DNA from 3 places in the Burkholderia sp. Bp9031 genome. Region 2 is predicted to be linked to each of the others. Evidence: riboswitches for the same ligand, from Rfam matches in the RefSeq annotation. Region 2 holds a riboswitch; each other region holds the start of a gene.

Region 1 (7,583 bases), on a different contig from region 2:
CGAGATCGAGCACTTCGTCGCGGATCGCGAGCGCGAGCTGGTAGCACGACACCGAGCGCGGCTGGTCGTCACGCACGAACGACCAGTTCAGGATCGTCACCGGTCCGGTCAGCATGCCCTTCATCGGCTTGTTCGTCAGCGACTGCGCGTACGCGATCCATTCGACCGTCATCGCTTTCGGACGGCTGATGTCGCCGAACAGGATCGGCGGCTTCACGCAGCGCGAACCGTACGACTGCACCCAGCCGAACTGGCTGAATGCGTAGCCGTCGAGCTGCTCGCCGAAGTATTCGACCATGTCGTTGCGCTCGGCTTCACCGTGCACGAGCACGTCGAGCTCGAGCGATTCCTGTTCGCGCACGCTGCGCTCGATCTCGGCCTGCATCGCGTTGCGGTAGCCGGCTTCATCCAGCGCGCCGGCCTTGAACTGGCTGCGCGCCTGGCGGATTTCGGCGGTCTGCGGAAACGAGCCGATCGTCGTCGTCGGGAAGGCCGGCAGGTTCAAGCGTGCCGACTGCTTCGGCGCGCGTTCCGGATAGGGGCTCGCGCGGTTGCCGAGCTGCGCGTCGATGCGCGCGATCGAGGCCTTCACCGCCGGGTTGTGCACGCGCGGCGAACGGCGGCGCGACTCGATCGCGGCGGCGTTTGCGGCAAGCGCGTCGGCCACCCTGTCGCGGCCTTCGTTCAGCGCGGTCGCGAGCACCTTCAGTTCGTCGAGCTTCTGCAGCGCGAACGCAAGCCACGAACGGATCTCCGCGTCGAGCTTCTCTTCGCTCGCCAGATCGACCGGCACGTGCAGCAGCGAGCACGAAGGCGCAAGCCACAGGCGACCGCCCAATTGCTTCGCGAGCGGTTCGAGCCAGTCGAGCGTCGCGTTCAGGTCCGTCTTCCAGATGTTGCGGCCGTTGATCGCGCCCACCGACAGCACGCGGTCGGCCGGCAGTTCACGCACCAGTGCATCGATTTCGTCGCGCGCGTTGATCGCGTCGATGTGCAGGCCGTCGACCGGCAGCGAGGCAGCGAGCGTCAGGTTGTCCTGCAACTGGCCGAAGTACGTCGCGAGCAGCAGCTTGATGCGGCGCGTTTCGAGCGCCGCATACGCGGTGCGAAATGCCTGGCGCCATTCGGCGTCGAGTTCGGTCACGAGGATCGGCTCGTCGATCTGCATCCATTCGACACCCTGCGCGGTCAGCGTGTCGAGCAGCGCGCCGTACACCGGCAGCAGCTTCGGCAGCAGCGCGAGGCGATCAGAATCGTCCTTCGCCTTGCCGAGCCACAGATACGTGACGGGGCCGAGGATCACCGGCTTCGCGTTGATGCCTTGCGCCTTCGCCTCGGCCAATTGCTGCAGCAGTCGCGACGGATCGAGCGAAAAGTTCGTGTCCGCATGGAGTTCCGGCACGATGTAGTGATAGTTCGTGTCGAACCACTTCGTCATTTCGCCGGCCGCGACACCGCCGCAGCATGCCGCATGTTCTTCCGCCGACTGCGCCGAACGGCCGCGCGCGACGCGGAAATAGTTGTCGAGCGGATCGCCGTGGAAGTCCTGCACGCGCTTCGGCAGGTTGCCGAGCGTGAAGCTCATGTCGAGCACCTGGTCGTAGAACGCGAAATCGCCGATCGGCGCGAGATCGAGTTCGCGCTGGTCGTTCCAGTGGCGCTGGCGGAGCGAGGCGCCGAGTGCCCTCAGCTCGTCGCGCGGCGATTCGCCCTTCCAGTAGCGTTCGAGAGCGAACTTGAGTTCGCGCTTCGCGCCGATGCGCGGGAAACCGAGGTTGTGTGTCGTCACCATGAAGCTGCCGTCCAGAGAAAAATTGAAGATCCGGCAGTCATCATAGGGATTTCATCCCATGAAATAAAATGGCATTATTTCATTTATCCATTAAGTTTGTTCATGCGTCTCTGGGTTGAGCGATATCCATGCTGGAACGATTCCATCTCGTCGTGATCCGTGAAGTCGAGCGCCAGGGCTCGCTGACCGCAGCCGCCAATGCGCTGCATCTCACGCAATCGGCGCTCAGCCATACCGTCCGGAAGATCGAGCAGCAGCTCGGCACGCCGATCTGGGATCGGGAAGGACGCGGGCTGCGGCTCACGCAAGGCGGGCAATATCTGCTGAAGCTCGCGAACCGGCTGCTGCCGCAGTTCGAGCTCGCCGAGGAGCGGATGAAGCAGTATGCAAAGGGCGAGCGCGGCACGCTGCGCATCGGGATGGAGTGCCATCCGTGCTACCAGTGGCTGCTGAAGGTCGTGTCGCCGTACCTGTCGCGCTGGCCGGACGTCGACGTGGACGTGAAGCAGCGCTTCCAGTTCGGCGGCATCGGCGCGCTGTTCGGCCATGACATCGACGTGCTCGTGACGCCCGACCCGCTGAACAAGCCGGGGCTGCGCTTCGATCCCGTGTTCGATTACGAGCAGGTGCTGGTCGTCGCGGACGCGCACCGGTTCGCCAACGCCGACTACGTGACGCCCGAGCAGCTGACCGACGAAGTCCTGATCACCTACCCGGTCGAGACCGACCGGCTCGACATCTACAACCAGTTCCTGACGCCGGCCGGCATCGTGCCGCGGCGCCACAAGTCGATCGAGACGACTGACATCATGCTGCAGATGGTCGCGAGCGGGCGCGGCGTGGCCGCGCTGCCGAGATGGCTTGCCGACGAATATGCGGACCGGATGCCGGTCGTGCCGGTCAGGCTGGGGAAGAAGGGCATCGCGAAGCAGATCTTTCTCGGTATCCGCGAAGCGGATGCATCGATCGACTATCTGGCCGCATTCGTCGCGCTGGCGCGCGAATCGACGTGGAGCGCGCCGCGCATGCTGCGCTAGGCGCGCCCCGGTGCAACGTGCGTCAGGCGGCGCGCATGCCGGTGCGTTCACCGCGTTCGACCCATGCACCGAACAGCAGGCCGATCGTCGTCCACATGAGCGCCTGCATGCCGATCGCGGCGACGCGGAACTTCCACAGCAACACCGCCGGGAAATCGGCCGGCAACTCGCTGACCGACGGCAGCCCGATCTGCACGGCCGCGATGATCGCGACAAACACGAGCCCGGCGACGATCGACGCGTTCCACTGCCCGAGTTTCGCCAGCAGATGGCGGCGCACGCTGACCGAGAACACCATCGTCGCGACCGAGATCGCGATCATCAGGAAGAACAGCCCCGTGCGATAGCCGATCGTGTCGGGATCGCCGACCGACGGCGGATTGGCCGGGTACTTGAGGTTCGGCACGATCACGAGCGCGACGAACGCCGCCAGCGCGAGCCATGCGGCGAGCGGCCGTGCCGGGAGGCGGCTGCCTCGTCCGTAGGCATACGCAAAGACCAGCGAGAACAGTCCGCCGAATGCCGCGCCGTAGGTCACGACGCCGGTCAGCAGGCCAACGCCGGCCTGCGTGTGACGGCTGACCAGTTCGGGCTCCGGCGCTTCGCCCTTGGCGGCGTCGGTCTTTTCTTCGAAGGAGATTGCCTGATCGACCTGCGGTTCGCCGACGATTCTGGCGAAACCGAACGTGAGGAGGCCCGCGGCGATGCCTGCGAGCATCCCGCGCATGAGCAGCTTTCCGACCATCGTGTACTCCGCGTCAGTGGCAGGGAAAGCCGAGCAGATGGCGACCGTCGTGGACGAACTCGTGCACGTACATGCCCGGTACGAGCGACGTCGCGCCCTGTTCCGCGCCGACGAAATACAGCGCGAGCAGCAGGATCAGGCCGACGAAGATGGCCCACGGCAACAGTTCGCGGACGGGAATGGGCGCCGGCACGACGACCGGCTTCAGCACTGCTTCGCTCATGGATGCACCTCAGGGGAATCGCGCCCCGACAAATGTTGGATGGAATACGCAGGCAGGTCTGGCTTCCGGGATCGAGGATCCCCGGTTACAGTGGCGCGACCGCGCCGGGCTTGCACCGGCTTCCGCCTTTCGTATCGTGCGAATTGTACGCGCGAACGTTCGCGCGTTGAAGGCCCGTGCACGACGGGCGCGGCCATGCAAAACCTTCCGGACATCGACATGACCCAGCCTGCCTCGCTGTGCCTGATCGCGCATGCGTCGACCCGTGCGATGCGCGCCGGCGCGTTTCCCGCTGACGATGCGCTCGATGCCCGCGGGCTCGCCGATGCTGCCGCGCTACGCGAGCGGTTCGCCGGCAGCCGCGACGCGATCGTGCTGTGCAGCCCCGCACGCTGTGCGCAGCAAACCGCCGATGCGCTCGGGCTGCGCGCCGGCATCGACGATGCGCTGCGCGATGTCGACTACGCCAACTGGCGCGGCAAGCGGCTGCACGACCTCGCGCGCGATATCCCCGACGAGCTCGGCGCCTGGATCGACGATCCGTCCGCGTCGCCGCACGGCGGCGAATCGTTCGAGAACGTCGCACGCCGCGTCGACGCATGGTTGAACGCGCTGCCGCGCGATCGCGATATCGTCGCGATCACGCATGCGGCGATCGTTCGGGCTGCCATCGCGCACGTGCGTCGGATAGGTGCAAAGGCTGCGATCCGCATCGAAGTCGCGCCGCTGTCGTGCTCGGTATTCACCGCATCGCGAGATGGCTGGACAGTGGCCACGGACGACGTTCGGCGCGATACCGATGCGTAAGGAGATTGACGGCGCCACTTTCTTACATATCTGAAAGGTAACGGTTCGTCCTCCCGACTGTCATCAAACTGACGGATAGCGAAAGCTAGGATTGGCTGCGGTTCCCTTACGAGATGCCGTCATGAATCAGCCCACTTCGTCCGCCGCGCACAATTCCGGCTCCACCGAACGTACCCGGCAGGTCGGCTATGCCGTCTTCCTGCTGGTGCTTGCGATCGGTGCAGTCTATATCGCCACCCATCTGATTGCCGATCTGTCGCCCATCCGCGAAGGATCGTTGTTCCCGTACCTGATGCTCGGTGCCGCGCTGGTGATCGCGCTCGGCTTCGAATTCGTCAATGGCTTCCACGACACGGCGAACGCGGTCGCGACCGTGATCTACACCCACTCGCTGACGCCGAACGTCGCGGTGATCTGGTCAGGCATGTGGAACTTCCTCGGCGTGATGGTTTCGAGCGGCGCCGTCGCATTCGGCATCCTGCAGTTGCTACCGGTCGAGCTGATCCTGCAGGTCGGCAGCGGTTCGGGTTTCGCGATGGTGTTCGCGCTGCTGATCGCCGCGATCGTCTGGAACCTGGCGACCTGGTATTTCGGGTTGCCGTCGTCGAGCTCGCATACGCTGATCGGGTCGATCATCGGCGTCGGGCTGATGAACCAGCTGATGCACGGGCCGTCGGGCACGAGCGGCGTCGACTGGGGCCAGGCGCTCGGCGTCGGCAAGTCGCTGCTGTTCTCGCCGATCGTCGGCTTCCTGTGCGCGTCGCTGCTGCTGCTCCTGCTGAAGGCCGTCGTGCGGATTCCGGAACTGTACAAGGAGCCGCCGAAGGATCAGCCGCCGCCGTTCTGGATCCGCTGCCTGCTGATCCTCACGTGCACGGGCGTGTCGTTTGCGCACGGGTCGAACGACGGGCAGAAGGGGATGGGCCTCATCATGCTGATCCTGATCGGCACGGTGCCGACTGCGTATGCACTGAACAAGGCGGTCACGCCGGCCGAATCGCAGACGTTCGTCGCCGTCGCGAACCAGGCGGCCGCGACCTTCGCGAAATACTCGAACGGCGTCGCGCCGTCCGCGAATCCGCGTGCCGATGTCGAGCACTTCGTGCAGCGTCGCGAGATGACGCCCGCCGTGCTGCCGGCCGTGCAGCAACTGTCCACGTCGCTCGCGACCGCGGTCGGTTCGTCGGGCTCGATGGCGGCCGTGCCGCAGCGTGACGTCGACAACGTGCGCAACACGATGTATCTGGTATCCGAAGCGATTCGCCTGATCGAGAAGTCGGGTCAGCCCGCCTTCGCCGCCGACGACAAGCTCGCGATCGACAACTACCACAAGCAGCTCGATCACGCGACCAAGTTCATTCCGACCTGGGTGAAGGTGGCCGTTGCGATCGCGCTGGGTCTCGGCACGATGGTCGGCTGGAAACGGATTGTCGTAACCGTCGGCGAGAAAATCGGCAAGCAGCATCTGACGTACGGACAGGGCGCGTCGGCCGAACTCGTCGCAATGCTGACGATCGGCGCGGCCGATGCATACGGGCTGCCCGTATCGACGACGCACGTGCTGTCGTCGGGCGTCGCGGGCACGATGGCGGCGAACGGGTCCGGGCTGCAGTGGAGCACGGTGCGCAGCCTCGTGCTCGCGTGGGTACTGACGCTGCCGGCGTCGATCGCGCTGGCGGCCGGACTCTACTGGCTGTTCCGGTCGATCGCCTGAGCGGGCGAGCGGCGAGCGGCCGGGGGATCGGTCGCTCGCCGCTCTTCGTCTCTTCGTCTCTTCGTCTCTTCGTCTCTTCGGCGCTTCGTCTCTTCGGCGCTTCGGCGCTTCGGCGCTTCGGTTTTTCTCCTCGCAGGCCCTCTCGCTTTCCATCTCGCGCACACTACGCCGAGCCCATCCCGGACCGAGGCGGAACAGCATCTCAATGAATCCGCGTTATGCCCAACCGCTCGCGCCGGGACTTGCGCCCCCTCGCTCTTCCGAATTGAAGCGCAAGATCTGGAGCGCGCCGTCGCACCCACGGCATTAGACTGGGTTCATCGATTTTCATCATGACCTGGTCGTGCTCGCAGCAGCATTTCCCGAATTGCGTCGTCCGTCATCCGTCTGCGGTCGCCCGGGCATCCGGGCGCGCGTGATGCGGAGAGGATTTCGGCGCTCACGACATATCCGCACGACACCCCATCGCCGACTAAAGAGGCACACCCCGTGAACATCGCCGATCTGCAGCCCGCCGTCGAATCTGTCGACCTCGTGCAGCGCGTGAGCGCACTCGACTGGACCGCCGCCGGTACCGCACTCGATCGCCATGGATGCGCTCACGTACCGGGTCTCCTATCCGCTGACGAATGCATTGCGCTGGCATCGCTCTATCCGCGAGATGCGCTTTACCGGTCGCGCGTCATCATGGCGCGGCATGGTTTCGGCCGCGGTGAATACCGGTACTTCGCGTATCCACTGCCGGCAGTTATCGACACATTGCGAACAGCGCTCTACCCGCATCTCGCACCGATCGCCAATCGCTGGAACCGCGCACTCGGGATCGACGCCCGCTACCCGGCCGATCACGCTGCATTCCTCGAGCGCTGTCACGCGGCGGGACAGACGCGACCGACGCCGCTGATCCTGCAGTACGGTCCGGACGACTACAACTGCCTCCATCAGGATCTGTATGGCGAACACGTCTTTCCGCTGCAGGTCGCGATCTTGCTATCGGCGCCGGGCCGCGATTTCACGGGTGGGGAGTTCGTGCTGACGGAACAGCGGCCGCGCATGCAATCGCGTGCGGAAGTGGTGCCGCTGACGCAAGGCGACGCGGTGATCTTCGCCGTGCATGGCCGGCCCGTGCAGGGAACGCGCGGCGTCTATCGCGTCAACCTGCGTCACGGCGTGAGCCGGATCCGGACCGGGCACCGCCATACGGTCGGCATCATCTTTCACGATGCGCAGTAGCGGTGGTCAACGCGAGCGCGGCATCGTCGGTC
Region 2 (7,583 bases):
CCGCCCCAGCGGCGATATGCGTCGGCGAGGTCGGCGTCGGTCTGCCAGCGGCGCTGGTCGATCAGGTCCTGCAGGCCCGCGCCGTAGCTGCCCGGCCGCGCGCCGAACACGCGCCAGCCGGCCCGGCGCCGCGCTTCGTCGGGTGCCACGCCCTGCTCGATCCATTTCGCGCGTTCGCGCTCGATGCGCGCGCGGATCGGGTTGAGTTCCTCGGGCTCGTCGAGTGCGGCGACGGCCTGCACGGCCGCGTCGAACAAGTGCATCAGGTTCGGGAACGCATCGCGGAAGAAGCCCGACACGCGCAGCGTCACGTCGATGCGCGGCCGGTCGAAGATCTCGATCGGCAGGATCTCGAAGTCGGTCACGCGATGGCTGCCGTGCGCCCATTTCGGCCGTACGCCGATGAGCGCGAACGCCTGCGCGATATCGTCGCCGCCGGTGCGCATCGTGGCCGTCCCCCAGACCGACAGCCCGATCGCGCGCGGATAGTCGCCGTGATCCTGCAGATGGCGCTCGATCAGTTGCTGCGCGGATTTCAGCCCGAGCGACCACGCGGCCTGCGTCGGCACCGCGCGCGTATCGACCGAATAGAAGTTGCGGCCCGTCGGCAGCACGTCGGGCCGGCCGCGCGACGGCGAGCCGCTCGGCCCGGGCGGCACGAAGCGGCCGTCGAGCCCGCGCAGCAGCTGGCGCAGCTCCTCGCCGCCGCACGCGTCGAGCGCGGGCATCAGCGTCGAGCGCACGCGTTCGATCACCGCGAGCGTGTGCGGCCAGTCGCCGGGTGGCGTGGTGTCGATGCCGGGATCGACGCCGGCGTGCGCGCACAGCCCGTCCAGCCACTGCTGCGCGAGCCGCTCGAGCCGCTCGCGCGTATCGCCCGCATGGCGCCACGGCGATTCGTCGAGCGACTGCAGAACGGCGGGCCGCGGGCCCGTCCACGGCGCGGCCCAGTCGGCTGCGAGCGGATCGAACGCGTCGCCGAGCGCGAGGTCGCGCGCGAGCGCGGCAATCAGTCCCGCGCGTTCGCCCTTGCCGTCGCCGACCGGAAAGCGTGCGAGCGCGAGCAGCGTATCGCGCCGCTGACGGTCGGCCGGCGACGCGCCGAACACGTGCAGCCCGTCGCGAATCTGCGCTTCCTTCAGTTCGCACAGCCACGCATCGACGCGCGTCAGCAGCGCATCCTCGGCGCCCGCGTCGCGCGGCGGCGACACGCTCAGCTCGTCATGCAGCCGGTGTTCGGCGATCGTCGCGAGGATCGTCTTGCGCAGCAGCTTCGCGCGCCGCGCATCGACCATCAGTGCTTCGTAGTACTCGTCGACCTGCCGTTCGAGATCCTGCAGCGGGCCGTAGTTCTCCGCGCGCGTGAGCGGCGGCATCAAGTGATCGACGATCACCGCCTGCGCGCGTCGCTTCGCCTGGCTGCCCTCGCCCGGATCGTTGACGATGAACGGATACAGGTGCGGCAGCGGTCCGAGGGTCAGGTCGGGCCAGCACGCGTCGGACAGTGCGACGCTCTTGCCCGGCAGCCATTCGAGGTTGCCGTGCTTGCCGAGGTGGATGACCGCGTCGATGGCGAACGCATCGCGCAGCCAGAAATAGAACGCGAGGTACGCGTGCGGCGGCACGAGGTCCGCGTCGTGGTAGCTCGCATAGTCGTTCTCGCCGCGCGAACGCGACGGCTGGATGCCGACGAACACGTTGCCCGCGCGCCAGCCGGCGATTGTGAAGCGGCCCTGGCGCAGCGTCGGGTCGGCTTCGGGCGGGCCCCAGCGTTCGTTCAGCGCGTCGCGCACGCCAGCCGGCAGCCGCGCGAAATGCGCGATGTAGTCGGCCAGCGCGAAACTCTGGAACGCGGGGCGCAACGCGCGCACGGCCGGGTCGTTGGTCACGCCTTCGGTGAGTCGCGCGATCAGCGCGTCGCCGTCGGTCGGCAGGTCGGCCACGGCATAGCCCGCGTCGCGCAGCGTCGACAGCACGCGCAGCGCGGACGCCGGCGTATCGAGCCCGACGCCGTTGCCGATCCGCCCTTCGCTTTGCGGATAGTTCGCGAGGATCAGCGCGATGCGCTTGTCGGCATTGTCGAGCGTGCGCAGCCGGCACCAGCCGCGCGCGAGCGCCGCGACGAACGCGATTCGTTCGGCGTCCGGCTGGTAGCGCACGACGTCGACTTCAGTGTGCGGGCAACGATACGCGAGCCCCTTGAAGCTCACCGCGCGCGTGACGATGCGCCCGTCGACCTCGGGCAGCGCGATGTGCATCGCGATGTCGCGCGCGTGCAGCCCCTGATTGTCGGCCACCCATGCGTCGCGGTTGCCGCCGGACAGGATCACCTGCAGCACGGGCGCGTCGCCGGCGAGCACGTTGGGCTCGGCGCTGTCGATCGCGCCGGCCGCGAAGGCCGTGGTGTTCAGCACGAGCGCGACGCCGTGCGTGTCGCAGAGCTGCGTGATGACCTCGCGGCTCACCGCGTCCTTCAGCGACGTGACCGCGATCGGCAGCGGATTGAGCCCTTCGCGCACGAGCGCATCGGCCAGCGCGTCGAACACGGCCGTGTTCGCGGCCTGCCAGTGCGCGCGATAGAACAGGATCGCGACGACGGGCGCACCGGGCGTCCAGCGCGCTTGCCAGTCGTCGACGCTCGCCGGGTCGCGCGCCGGGTGATACAGCGCGGCGGCCGGCAGCGGGCGCGGCTGCTCGGGTTCGTCGCCGAAGCCGAGCGTATGGAACGCGATGCTGCGCAGCAACGCTTCGGCATTGTGCATCCCGCCTTCGCGCAGGTAGCGCCACCACAGCCGGCACAGGTCGGGCGCGACCGTGCTCTTCGCGACGAGGTTCGGGTCTTCCTGCAGGTCGCCCGAGAACATCGCGAGCTGCTGCTTGCGTTTCGACGCGAGCGACACGGCCTGTTCGATCCCGTACGGCCAGTATGCTTCGCCGCCGAGGTGATCGATCACGACCGTCTTCGCGTGACGCAGCACGTCGTCGACATAGAAATCGACCGACGCCGGCTGCCGCAGGAACGTGACGTTCGCAAGCCGCACGCTCGGAAAGCCGGCCGGCAGCTTCGGCACGACGCTGGCCAGCAGCGACAGCGTCGTGTCGGCCGAGCTCAGGATCACGATGTCGGCCGGCTGCTGGTCGATCCGGACGACACCCTGCGTATCGTCGACGAAGCCGCCCGGCGTGGTGCGCAGCAGATGCATCGCGCGTTACGCCTGTTGCATTTGCGCCGCGCACGCGGCGTCGAACGCGCGCTGCAGCGCGGCCGCGTCGAGATCCTCGCCGATCAGCACGAAGCGGCTCGTGCGCGGCTCGCCGTCCTGCCAGCGACGGTCGAAATAGCTGTCGAAGCGGCGGCCGACGCCCTGGATCACGAGCCGCATCGGCGCATCGGGCAGCGCCGCGAAGCCTTTCGCGCGATAGATCGTATGTGCCTCGACGACACGCTGCAGCGCGGCGATCGTCGCTTCGCGCGAACCGGCATCGCCCGACACGACGACCGAATCGAAATCGTCGTGATGGTGGTCGTGATCGCCGTCGTCGGCCGAGCCGTGATGGTCGTGCCGCAGATGGATCGTTTCCTCCGATGCCGACTCGAGCCCGAGCAGCATCGCGAGATCCAGTTCGCCGCGCGTCGCGCGCACGATCTTCACCTGCGGCGGGATTTCCTCGCGGATCGCGGCTTCGACTTCGGCGAACTGCGCGTCGGCGACGAGGTCGGCCTTGTTCACGATCACGAGATCGGCGGACGACAGCTGATCGGCGAACAATTCGTGCAGCGGCGATTCGTGATCGAGGTTCGGATCGGCGCGGCGCTGCGCGTCGACGGCCTGCGGGTTCTCGGCGAACTGGCCGCTCGCGGCGGCCGGCCCGTCGACGACGGTCACGACCGCGTCGACCGTGAAGCTGTTGCGGATCGTCGGCCAGTTGAAGGCCTGCACGAGCGGCTTCGGCAGCGCGAGGCCCGACGTCTCGATCAGCACGTGATCGATGTCGGCGCGGCGCTCGACGAGCGCTTCCATCACCGGATAGAACTCCTCCTGCACGGTGCAGCACAGGCAGCCGTTCGCGAGCTCGTACAGCTGGCCCGACGCTTCGCCCTGCGCGCCCTCCGCATCCTCGCAGCCGATCCCGCAGCCCTTGAGGATTTCGCCGTCGATGCCGAGCTCGCCGAATTCGTTGACGATCACCGCGATGCGGCGGCCTTCGGCGTGCTGCAGGATGTGGCGCATCAGCGTGGTCTTGCCGCTGCCGAGAAAGCCCGTGACGATCGTGACGGGAAGCTTGCGTAGGGTCATGGTAGGTCCTGTGGCGAAAATGGAATCAGGCCGGGATCGTCGCGTCGATGGCGGCGCGGCATGTCATTTGGCGAATCGCGGGGATGGCGCGGTGCAGTCCGCACGGACGGCTGCAGAACGGACGGAACGACGAATCGGACATGACGCTTCCTTGCGAACGGTCGACATCGTGAATGCCAACACGGCCGCCGTCGGCCCTGCCCGCGCCGCCTGCCGTTCGTCGCGCCGGCCCGGCGCGCGTGCGGCGGGCGGATCGGCGGGGAAAGCGGGAAACGCGCGGGCGTCGGGCGTGCTGCGGCCGTGGACGATGCGCCGCCTCCCCGCGGCGCTGAACCCCAACGTTTCGGCCGGTATCCGGGCTGACGAACACGCCGCTTCGCCTTCCCGGATGCGCGGCATCCAGTGGCGGTCGTCCGCATGCGGCGGGCATGCGGCGAAGCGGCGCTGCGTGGCGCTTGCGCGCGACGCGTTCGCTTACCGTTGCGGGGGCAGCACAGGTTGGCTCGACTGCGGCGCAGGCAGGCTCCCTGTTTCCCGTTTAACTGCGCACGCCGGAGAGGCGCGTGCGAGCACCGAAACGCGTGCGAGTGTAGGCGGCGGTGCGCGGAGCGTCAAGGCGCAACGGGCCGCCGCGGGAGGCTTCGGCATGACCGCGGCACCGCGCCCGCGGCCGCATCCCGGCACCCGCGCGGCGGGTTCGCGCGGGCCGGGCGCTGTGCTATCGTATGCGCCGCGTTCGGTGCTCGCATGCGCATTCCGCGCACGCAGTTAAACGGGAAACAGGAGGCGGAAGTCCGCCCGGCCTGTGCTGTCCCCGCAACGGTACGCCGCCCGCGCGCCGCGGTTCCCCCCCGCACGCGCCCAGGCCGCCCGCGATGCCACTGCCCTTCAGCGGGTGGGAAGGCTGCGGCCTGGCAAGCGGCCAGCCCGGATACCGGCCGACGCAAGGGGCGAGCCCGAGGCTCGCCGAACGCCCGATCCGCGGGGAACGGATGGGGTGCGCTTTCCGCCCGCGCTCGCGCGGGCTTCGCTCGATCCGTCATGCACTGCCTGTCCGCCGGCCGCCGATGTGCCGCTCGCTGTCCCCTTTCCACCGCTACGACACGGTGCGCGCCGTGCCGCGTCCGATGAGCCGCGCATGGCTCGTCGGCGCCGGCCCCGGCGACGCCGATCTGCTGACGCTCAAGGCCGTGCGCGCGATCGCCGCGGCCGACGTGCTGCTCGTCGACGATCTCGTGAACCCCGACGTATTGCGCCACGCGCGCGCCGACGCACGCATCGAGCACGTCGGCAAGCGCGGCGGCCATGCATCGACGCCGCAGGAGACGATCGTCGCCGCGATGCTCGCGCACCTGCGCGCGGGCCGCAGCGTCGCGCGCCTCAAGGGCGGCGATCCGTTCGTGTTCGGCCGCGGCGGCGAGGAACTGCTCGCGCTCGGCGCGGCCGGTTTTCCGGTCGAGGTCGTCAACGGCATCACGGCCGGCATCGCCGCGCCGGCCGCGCTCGGCATTCCGGTCACGCATCGCGGCGACGCGCAGGGCGTGATCTTCGTCACGGGCCACGGTGCGGGTGCCGACGAACCCGACTGGCGCGCGCTGGCCGCGACGCGGATGACGATCGTGATCTACATGGGCATTCGCCGGCTCGACGCGATCGTGACCGCGCTGCGTGACGGCGGCCTGGCCGGCGACATGCCGTGCGCGGCGATCGAAAACGCGACGCGTGACGGGCAGCGGCACGTGCTCGCGACGCTCGACACGATCGTCGAACGCGTGGGCCTGACCGGCATCGGTTCGCCCGCGATCGTCGTGATCGGCCGTGTCGCGGCGCTCGCCGACGATCCGGCGGTGCGCGCGGCGCTCGGCGGCCGCGCATGATGCGCGTCGCGCTCGGCGTCGGTTTCCGCGCGGGCGTGACGGCCGCCCAACTCGATGCCGCGATCCGCGCGGCGCTGGCGCGTTACCCGGACGTCGAGCCGGCCGTCGTCGCGACGCTCGCCGACAAGGCGCGTGCGCGGCCGCTGCGCACGCTGTGCGCACGGCGCGGCTGGCCGCTCGTCGCGTTCGACGCGGCGCAACTCGCGCATTGCTCCGAACCGCTATTGAGCGGCCCGTCGGCCGCCGCGCTCGCGCGCTTCGGCGTCGCGGGCGTGGCCGAGCCGTGCGCGCGGCTCGCGGCGCCCAATGGCCGGCTGCTCGGCCCCAAATCCATCCGGGACGGCGTGACGGTTGCGCTCGCCGGCCCGCTCTGAACCCTTTGTTTCGCTTTCGACAGGACGATTCCCGATGAAGACCGATGCCGAATCCCATCAGCGGATGACTGAACGCCGCCGCGCCGGCCATGAAAAGAAGCAGGCTGCCGCCACCCAGGAAAAGGGCCTGCTGATCGTCAACACCGGCAACGGCAAGGGCAAGAGCACGGCTGCGTTCGGCATGGCCGTGCGCGTGCTCGGCCACGGCATGCGGCTCGGCGTCGTGCAGTTCATCAAGGGCGCGCTGCATACGTCCGAGCGCGACTTCCTCGGTGCGGTCGCGCAATGCGACTTCGTGACGATGGGGGACGGCTATACGTGGAATACGCAGAACCGCGACGCGGACATCGCGACCGCGCGCAAGGGCTGGGACGAGGCGCGCCGGATGATCGAAAGCGGCGAGTACCGGATGGTGATCCTCGACGAGCTGAACACCGTGCTGAAGTACGAATACCTGCCGCTCGACGAAGTGCTCGCGACGCTCGTCGCGCGACCGGATTCGGTGCACGTCGTCGTCACCGGGCGGCATGCGCCCGATGCGCTGATCGATGCGGCCGATCTCGTCACCGAAATGCGGCTCGTCAAGCATCCGTACAAGGAGCAAGGCGTGAAGGCGCAGCGCGGCGTGGAGTTCTGACCGATGCCGGCCTGCCCCGCGCTGTTCGTCAGCGCGCCCGCGTCCGGCCAGGGCAAGACGTCGGTTACGGCCGGCCTCGCGCGGCTGCACCGCCGGCTCGGCCGGCGCGTACGCGTGTTCAAGACCGGGCCGGACTTTCTCGATCCGATGCTGCTCGAACGCGCGAGCGGCGCGCCGGTGCACGCGCTCGACCTCGGGATGGTCGGTGAAGCCGGCTGCCGGGCGCTGCTCGCCGATGCCGCGCGCGAAGCGGACCTGATCCTGATCGAAGGCGTGATGGGGTTGTTCGACGGCACGCCAAGCAGCGCCGATCTCGCGGCGGCATTCGGCGTGCCGGTCGTCGCGGTGATTTCGGCGAAGGCGATGGCGCAGACGTTCGCGGCGATCGCGTTCGGGC
Region 3 (7,583 bases), on a different contig from region 2:
GGCGCGCTCGAGAACGTCGGGATGGCGCCGATGACGATGGCGTTCAAGGCCGGCGACCCGGCGATGATCGAGTCGCTGCGCGTGGGCGACAAGGTCAAGGTCCGGGTCGAGCGCGTGAACGGCGCGCTTACGATCGTGAAGCTCGTGAAGCGGCAGTGACATACGTCCGGCCGATATGGCCTTGATGCCCCTTCCTTCACGCGCCCCGCGGAAGCAGGGTGCCTGACGATGAATACGCAAACGGCAGTGCCGCGCTAACCGGCATCGTCACCGGAAATGTCGTCGGGCTGCGCGAAATTCAACTCGACGCCATTGCCGGCCGGGTCGGTGAAAAACAGCTGCAGCTGGCGCGTGAGCGGCACGTACGTGCGCGAGTACCGGATCTTCGCGTCGGTGAGACGCCGTTCCATGTCGACAGCGTCCGCGCATGAAAATGCCATATGGTCGAACGTATTGACGACATGCGCCGGCCGCACCTCGCCGGGCCATGCTTCCGACAGGTGGAGGATCGCCTGGGTCCCCGCGTAGAGCCAGTAGCCGTTGCTCTGGAACGGCGGCCGATAGCCTAACTCGAGGCCCACGACGTTCACGTAGAAATCGCGCAGCGTATCGAGCGTCGCCCGATCCGCGCGCAGGTTGTAATGATTGAGTCCGATCACTGTCATGGCAGATTGTCCGGTGCTTGCAAGGTGCGCGGTGCACAGCATCGCGCACCGAACCGCATCCTGTCACCCCCGAATGCCTTTGACCGGCGCAGCCGGACGCGCGAGCCCGCGGGCCGGCAGCGGCGTCGACATCACGATCGACGTGCGCGTTTCGCCGTACAGGTTGATGCGCTCGATCAGTTGCTCGAGGTGCGCCATGCTGACCGCGACGAACCGCATCACGTACGAATCCGCGCCGGTTACGTGATGGCACTCGACCACTTCGGGAATCGTCTCCAGCAGCTTCAGGAATTTCGCCTTCGCCGGCTGCGGCACCGTGATGCCGATCAGCGCGCTTACCGGGTACCCGGCGGCGGCCGGATTGACCCGCGCCGTGTAGCCTTCGATCACGCCGGCCGACTCGAGACGCTTCACGCGTTCCGTCACCGCCGGCACCGACAGGTGAACCTGGCGCGCCAGCTCCGTGTAGCTGATGCGGCCGTTGGCCTGCAGCAGCGCGAGTATCTTCCAGTCGAGTTCGTCCATCGTGGTGGAGTTTTTAAGCTGAAGCAGCCATTTTTCCTTAAAAACCGCCTTCAGCGGCGACCGGACTTTCCCTACGATGACGTTTCAAGCCACGGGATGTCGCGAGGAGCCGGCCATGCTGTTCATCAAGTCCGTCGTGATGGGATTGTCGATCGCGGTGCCGGTCGGCCCGATCGGCATGCTGTGCATCCAGCGGGGCCTGAGCCGCGGCTTTCGTGCCGGGTTCGCGACGGGGATCGGCGCCGCATGCGCCGATGCGATCTACGGGCTGTTCGGCGCGCTGGGCGTCGCCGGCATCGTCACCGCGTTTCCGATGCTGACCGTCGCGCTGAAAATTGGCGGCGGCGCGTTCCTCGTGTGGCTGGCCTGGACCATCGCGCGGCAGGCGCCGGCCACGTCGGCGACACAACGCGATTTGCCGCGCACGACCGTGCTGCGCGATTTCCTGACGACGTTCGGCCTGACGCTGTCCAACCCGATGACGATCCTGTCGTTCGTCGGCATTTTCGCGGCGCTCGGCCCGCTGGCGGGCACGCATGACGACGCAATGGGGGCGGCCGTCGCGCTGATGGTCGTCGGCGTGTTCCTGGGTTCCGCGACGTGGTGGCTGTGCCTGAGCGGCGCGACCGCCGTGTTGCGCACGAAGATGTCGCTGACGTTCATGCACGGGCTGTCGCGCGTGTCGGCCGTCGTGATCGCGGTGTTTGGCGCGATCCAGTTGATCGCGGGTGTGCGAGGCGTCGTATGGTCCTGATGCGCACCGCAGCGCGATCGAACGCGCCCGCTCGCGCACGACGACGGCATCCGGCACCCGAAATCGTGTCCGCAGCGGCACCCGCGACCGCGGGCGCCGCTGCACCGACCGCCCCGGTCAGAACGTATAACTGACCTTGCCGAACGCGGTGCGGCCGAGCGTGTTGTAACCGTACGCGGTCATGTACTGGCGGTCGAACAGGTTCGACAGCGTCGCCGACACCGTCAGGTGCGCATTGATCTTGTACGACGCGCGCAGGTTGACGGTCAGGTACGACGGCAGATACGTCGTGTTGGCCGGGTCGTCGAATGTCGTGCCGCCGTAGCTCGCCGTTGCCCCCGTGCTCAGCGCGTGCAGGTGCAGTTCGTCCCAGGTGTGGTCGATATTCACGCTGACCGTCTGGCGCGGCCGGCGGTTGAGCCAGCTGTCGTTGGTTTCGTCCTGCGGATTCAGGATGCCGACGGCGATGCTCGCCGGCGTCGAGCGGCCGATCGTGCCCTTGTACGACAGGTCGATGCCGCGGATATGCGAGCGGCCGATGTTCATCGGCGAGAACGTCGCGGGGTTGTACGCGATCAGGTTGTTGATGCGCGTGTCGTAGATCGCGGCGCTGAACGTGCCGTACGCGGTGTTCGCGTCGAGCGCGGCCTCGACCGAATCGCTGCGCTCCGGATTCAGGTTCGGATTGCCGTAACCGGGGTAGTACAGGTCGTTGAACGCCGGCAGGCGAAACGCATTGCCGTACGACACGCGCGCCGTGTACACCGGCGTGATCGCCCACGACAGCGCAGCGTTGCCGGTGTTCACGGCTTTCCCCGCGATGATCTCGTGACGGCCCGCGACGAACATCGTCACGCTGCCGAGCGTCGCCGATTGATGCAGCGAGAACGCGGAGTCATTGCGCGTCGGCACGCCTTCCGGCATGTCGACGGGCAGGAACGCCTGCTCGCGCGTGAAGTCGTACGCGACTTTCGTCTCGCCCGACAGCGGCAGGCCGAACAGGCGGAAGCCGTGTTCCTGATGCGTCAGCGACGTCGACGAGCTGATGCGCTGCGAGTTGATCTGGTCGGTCGAAATGGACGGGTCGCTCGCATACAGGAACTGGCGGTCGTTCGCATAACCGAACGACTGGTCGAACTGCGTGTCGGGCGTGATGTCGAGATGGAACGCGATGCCGGTCGTCAGCTGATGATCGAGCTGTCGGTTCGCAAAGCCGGCGTTGTCATAGGACAGGTCGGAGCGGTGATACAGCGCGAACGTCGAGATCGACCAGTTGTCGCGTGCGTAGCCGAGGCGTGCATCGAGGTCCTGCGCGTGATACGGATTGCGGCCGTCCTCGTGGTATGGCAACACGGGCCGCGTTGCGTCGATGCCGGCCGTGTTGTAGTCGTGCAGCCCGAGCGAGTAGGTGAGTCCGCCGAGTGCGGCGAGCGGCCCGGTGGAGGGCACGGTGCCCGACGTGCGCAACTGCGTGTCGAAGGTCTTGTTCGAGCCGCCGCCGAACGACACGGTCGTCTGGTTGGGTTGGCCGGCGGCGCGGCGCGTGAACAGCTGCACGACGCCGCCCATTGCGTTCGCACCGAACGACGCGGCGGCCGGCCCCGAAATCACCTCGACGCGCTCGAATGCTTCGGTCGGCAGGTCGGCCCACGGCGCGATGCCGGTGGTCGGCGAGCCGATCCGGATGCCGTCGATGAACACCGCGACCTGGCTGGCCGACGAGCCGCGGATGCTGACCGATGCCGACGCGCCGGGGCCGCCGGTCGTCGAGACGGTCACGCCCGGCAGTGTCGCGAGCGCCTGCGTGATGCTCGGATCGCTCGGCGACAGCCGGTCGAGGTCGGCGCGCGTGAGCACCTGCGTCGTCGCATAGCGCTGGTCGAACGACTCGGGCAGGTGCCGCGTGTCGGTCACGGTGATCGTCGGGAGGTCGGCGCCATTTGCAGGCTGGGACGGCTGCGCGGGTGCCGTGTCGCCAGCGGCGTGGGCGATCGGGGAGAGCAGCGCGGTGGCGGCGGACGTGGCGAGAAGGTGGCGAAGATTCATGATGCGGCGAGCGTGATCGTGTTGCAGGTACGGCGTACGCGCGGGAAGACGCCGCGCATGCCGGCGGCGCAGCGGCGCGACGCTTCCGGCGTGGAAGCGGAGGCGGAAAGATGGGACATCCGAAGGATCCTGAGGTCGGGCCGTCCATGCAACGGGGCGACCGCCAAAGGCGGTGCCTGGCGCGCCGGGACACCCCGCCCGGTGCGGCTGCTTGGACCTCGGGTCGATGGCAGGTCTCCTGGCTCGCGGGTCGTCATTCGCGCCGGCCTTCCCGGTTTCCCAGTGGCGTGGAGTGGCGCGGATTCGCCGCTTACAGTTGCGGGGGCAGCCGCAGATTCGAGGCGCTGCCTCTCCTGCGTTCCCTTTTGATCCCGTCTCCGGGAACCATCAGCGCGCAAGCGTAATGGCGAGCGCTCGGGCGCGTCAATTATCGAAGCGCGCGGGGATGCGAAAAAACGTCATTGTTCGGCGAATTTTTTCTATTTCCTTTCGCTCAAGGCGCCCGAACCGCGCTTCATGTCTGATGAAACGGGATCTCGGCGGCGCCGCAATCGCGCCGGAATCGGCTCGGTGCGATGCCCGTCCATCGCACGAACGCCCGCCGAAACGCTTCCTCGCCACCAAATCCGAGATGCGCTGCAATCCGCGCGACCGGCCAGTCCGACTCGCGCAGGCAGCGCCGCGCGACGTCGGCGAGGCACTGCTCGCGCAACACGTGATAGCCGCTGCCTTCGGCGGCCAGCCGCCGCCGCAACGTCGCCTCGCTCACGCCCAGCCACGTCGCCAGCTCGGCGAGCGCCGGCAGCGCCTGCTCGCGCGCGAGCGCCGCATCGAGAAAGCCGCGTACTTGCTGCGCCCATGACACGACGGCCGGCGTCGCATCGATCAGACGAAACGGAAAATCGACGAGGAAGGCGGCAAGCTCACCCGGCTGGCGGATCACGCGGGCATCGAGCCGCGCCGCATCGAACGCGAATCCATAGGTCTTGCGACCGATGTCGACCGGCGCGTTGAACAGCCCGAGCAGCGGCATCGCGTCGTCGCGGCGCGGATGGCCGAGCCAGACTTCGTCCGGCCGCAGCGGCTGCCCGATCAGCCAGCCGAACAACTGCAGATAGCAGAACAGCCCGGTCAGATCGACGAGGCATGCGGCCCGGCTGCGCGTGCGGCGCAGCGAATCCATCCGGAACGTCGCACGAGCGTCGCGCACCGTGAGCGACAGCGTGCCGGCACGCGGCGTCAGCATCTCGCAGAACTCGGCCGCACAGCGGATCGCGTCGGCGAGCGTCGCGCAACTGAGCAGGCAGCGGCACATCAGGTCGACTTCCTGCTTGCGCATCGGCGGATGGCCGTCGCCGCGCGCGACCTGCGCCTCGAGCCGCTCGATCGCGTCGCGGTACAGCGCGACGAAGCCGCCGGGCGTCGCTGCCGTTGCGGTCGTTGCGTCCGGCGTCGCGCGCGGTTGCGCCTGCGGCGCACCGCTGCGCGCCAGTTCGTCGAGCAGGCGCGCGCCGAGTCCCGGCAGCACGCGGCCGCGTGCCGGCATTGCGCGCTGTTTCATGTCTCTCCCGATCTGAGCGTTGCGACAGGGGTTGGTGAGCGGGCTGGTAGGGGTTCGCCGACCGTCGCCACGCAAGAATGCTATCCACGCCGGTTGCTTCCGGCCTCGCCGGAACGGCGTAGGCGGCCGGTTTTGCTTCCCGCCACGAACCACCCGAGACGACCCGCGAATGATTCAGATCGTAGACGAAATCACCCTCGCGCCCGAGCGCATTTCCGACGTGCTGGCGCTGCTGCACGACCGCTATCTGCCGGGCCATGCGGCGCGTGGGCTCGTGGCGGCCGGCCGCTGGGTGTCACCGCCCGTCGCGGTGCCGGGGCAGCCGAGCACGCTGTGGCTGACGTGGCAGGTTGCCGACGCGCCGTCGTACTACCGGATGCGCGCGCTGACCGACGGCGACGTGGTCGCGTTCTGGATGGCCGTCGACGCGCTGTGCGACACGCGTCGCCGCCATGTGATGACGGACGCCGATGCGCCGCTGCCCGCGCTGACGGAGGTCGACCATGCGGCATGACACGGCCCAGATATACGTTTCGGCGATCGACGATGCCGGCGCATTCGAACGTGCATTGCGCGACGCCGCGCATGCGCTGCCCGGCGCAACCCGCGTGGCGCTCGCGCGCAATCTCGAAGGCTGCTGGGGCGCGGGCGGCTACACGCTCGACGTATTGCGCGACGAACGGGCGACCGTTCAAGCGACGGATTTCACCGCGCTGTCGCGTGTGCCGGGCGTCGTGCGGATCGACGGCGCCGCGTGCCGCGCGATCGGCGGCGGCCTGCGCGAGCCGGCGTTGCGCGACGGCGTATGGCGCACGCTGATGCTGCGTGTGCGGCCGGAGGCCGGCGAAGCGCGCGTGCGCGACCTCGAGCGCGAACTGCTGCGCATGCCCGCGTTCATGCCCGGCATCCGCAACTGGCGGCTGAGCCGGAGCGTGGCGCCCGGCGGGTGGACCCACGTCTGGCAACAGGAGTTCGCGCACGTCGGCGACCTGCTCGGCGAATACCTGCTGCATCCGTATCACTGGGGCTGGGTCGACCGCCGATTCGACGCCGAAAGCCCCGACTGGACGGTCGATGCGATCTCGCATGCGTTCTGTCCGCTCGCGTCGAGCCTGCTGGCCGACACGGCGGCGTGACGCGCGGCGCGCATACGACCCGCCGCAATGCAAACGACAACACTGGAGACACCACCATGCGAGCCTTGCTGATCGACTGCGTCGGTCATTCCGACGCACTGCGACTGGCCGACGTTCCCGCACCGAAGCCGGGCCCCGGCGACGTGCTGATCCGCGTCGCGTACGCGGGCGTCAATCCCGCCGACTGGAAATGCCGCGAAGGCTATCTCGGCGCGTTCATGCAGATGACGTTTCCGTTCGTGATCGGTTTCGACGGGGCCGGTGTGGTCGAGGCAGTCGGCGACGGTGTCGAAGGTTTCGCGCCGGGGATGCGCGTGTTCGCGCAGACCGACGTCGGCGCGGGACGCTGGGGCGCGTATGCGGAATACGTCGCGGTGCGTCACGACTCCGTCGTGCGCCTGCCCGATGCGGTCGGCTTCGCGGAAGCGGCGGCCACGCCGACGCCTGCGCTGGCCGCGTGGGCCGGCCTGTTCGACGACGGCGGGCTGCGTGCGGGGCAGACCGTGCTCGTGCACGGCGGCGCGGGTGCGGTCGGCACGTTCGCGATCCAGCTGGCCGCCCAGGCGGGCGCGCGCGTCGCCGCGACGTGCTCGGCGCACAACCGCGCGAGCGTCGAATCGCTTGGCGCGGCGGCGAGCATCGACTATCGCGCGCAGGACATCGCCGCGGTCGTGCGGGCGTGGGCGCCCGGCGGCGTCGATCTCGTGCTCGATGCGGTCGGTGGCGACACGCTGCCCGACGCACTCGACCTGCTGGCACCGGGCGGCACGCTCGTGAACATCATGACGCTCGCGGCGGGCGATGCGCAGCGGCTGGCTACGACGGATGCCGAAGCCGCGCGGCGCGGCCTGCGCACCGCGATGACGTATAGCCGGATGCCGAGCGGCGCCACGCTC

The links. Region 2 has a riboswitch for cobalamin ahead of cobW (cobalamin biosynthesis protein CobW). Riboswitches for the same ligand answer to the same signal wherever they lie in the genome.
Region 1: linked by a shared signal. The riboswitch ahead of DIE15_RS33130 (CbtB-domain containing protein) and the one ahead of cobW (cobalamin biosynthesis protein CobW) in region 2 are both predicted to bind cobalamin.
Region 3: linked by a shared signal. The riboswitch ahead of DIE15_RS01040 (TonB-dependent receptor domain-containing protein) and the one ahead of cobW (cobalamin biosynthesis protein CobW) in region 2 are both predicted to bind cobalamin.

The regions. Positions count from the first base shown of each region.
Region 1 covers NZ_QTPW01000042.1:2,193-9,775, reverse strand. Annotated here, with positions in the region: gene metE (5-methyltetrahydropteroyltriglutamate--homocysteine S-methyltransferase) at 1-1,792, opposite strand, end outside; gene DIE15_RS33140 (LysR family transcriptional regulator) at 1,921-2,829, shown strand; gene DIE15_RS33135 (CbtA family protein) at 2,852-3,574, opposite strand; gene DIE15_RS33130 (CbtB-domain containing protein) at 3,588-3,797, opposite strand; cobalamin riboswitch at 3,831-3,965, opposite strand; gene DIE15_RS33125 (histidine phosphatase family protein) at 4,017-4,604, shown strand; gene DIE15_RS33120 (inorganic phosphate transporter) at 4,726-6,318, shown strand; gene DIE15_RS33115 (2OG-Fe(II) oxygenase) at 6,808-7,551, shown strand.
Region 2 covers NZ_QTPW01000005.1:170,756-178,338, forward strand. Annotated here, with positions in the region: gene cobN (cobaltochelatase subunit CobN) at 1-3,203, opposite strand, end outside; gene cobW (cobalamin biosynthesis protein CobW) at 3,210-4,298, opposite strand; cobalamin riboswitch at 4,626-4,890, opposite strand; cobalamin riboswitch at 5,019-5,256, shown strand; gene cobA (uroporphyrinogen-III C-methyltransferase) at 5,366-6,175, shown strand; gene DIE15_RS09135 (cobalamin biosynthesis protein) at 6,172-6,549, shown strand; gene cobO (cob(I)yrinic acid a,c-diamide adenosyltransferase) at 6,584-7,186, shown strand; gene DIE15_RS09145 (cobyrinate a,c-diamide synthase) at 7,190-7,583, shown strand, end outside.
Region 3 covers NZ_QTPW01000001.1:229,507-237,089, reverse strand. Annotated here, with positions in the region: gene DIE15_RS01060 (copper-binding protein) at 1-159, shown strand, start outside; gene DIE15_RS01055 (VOC family protein) at 255-665, opposite strand; gene DIE15_RS01050 (Lrp/AsnC family transcriptional regulator) at 729-1,190, opposite strand; gene DIE15_RS01045 (LysE/ArgO family amino acid transporter) at 1,306-1,944, shown strand; gene DIE15_RS01040 (TonB-dependent receptor domain-containing protein) at 2,062-3,990, opposite strand; cobalamin riboswitch at 4,201-4,394, opposite strand; gene DIE15_RS01035 (AraC family transcriptional regulator) at 4,505-5,551, opposite strand; gene DIE15_RS01030 (hypothetical protein) at 5,721-6,065, shown strand; gene DIE15_RS01025 (Dabb family protein) at 6,055-6,687, shown strand; gene DIE15_RS01020 (NADP-dependent oxidoreductase) at 6,744-7,583, shown strand, end outside.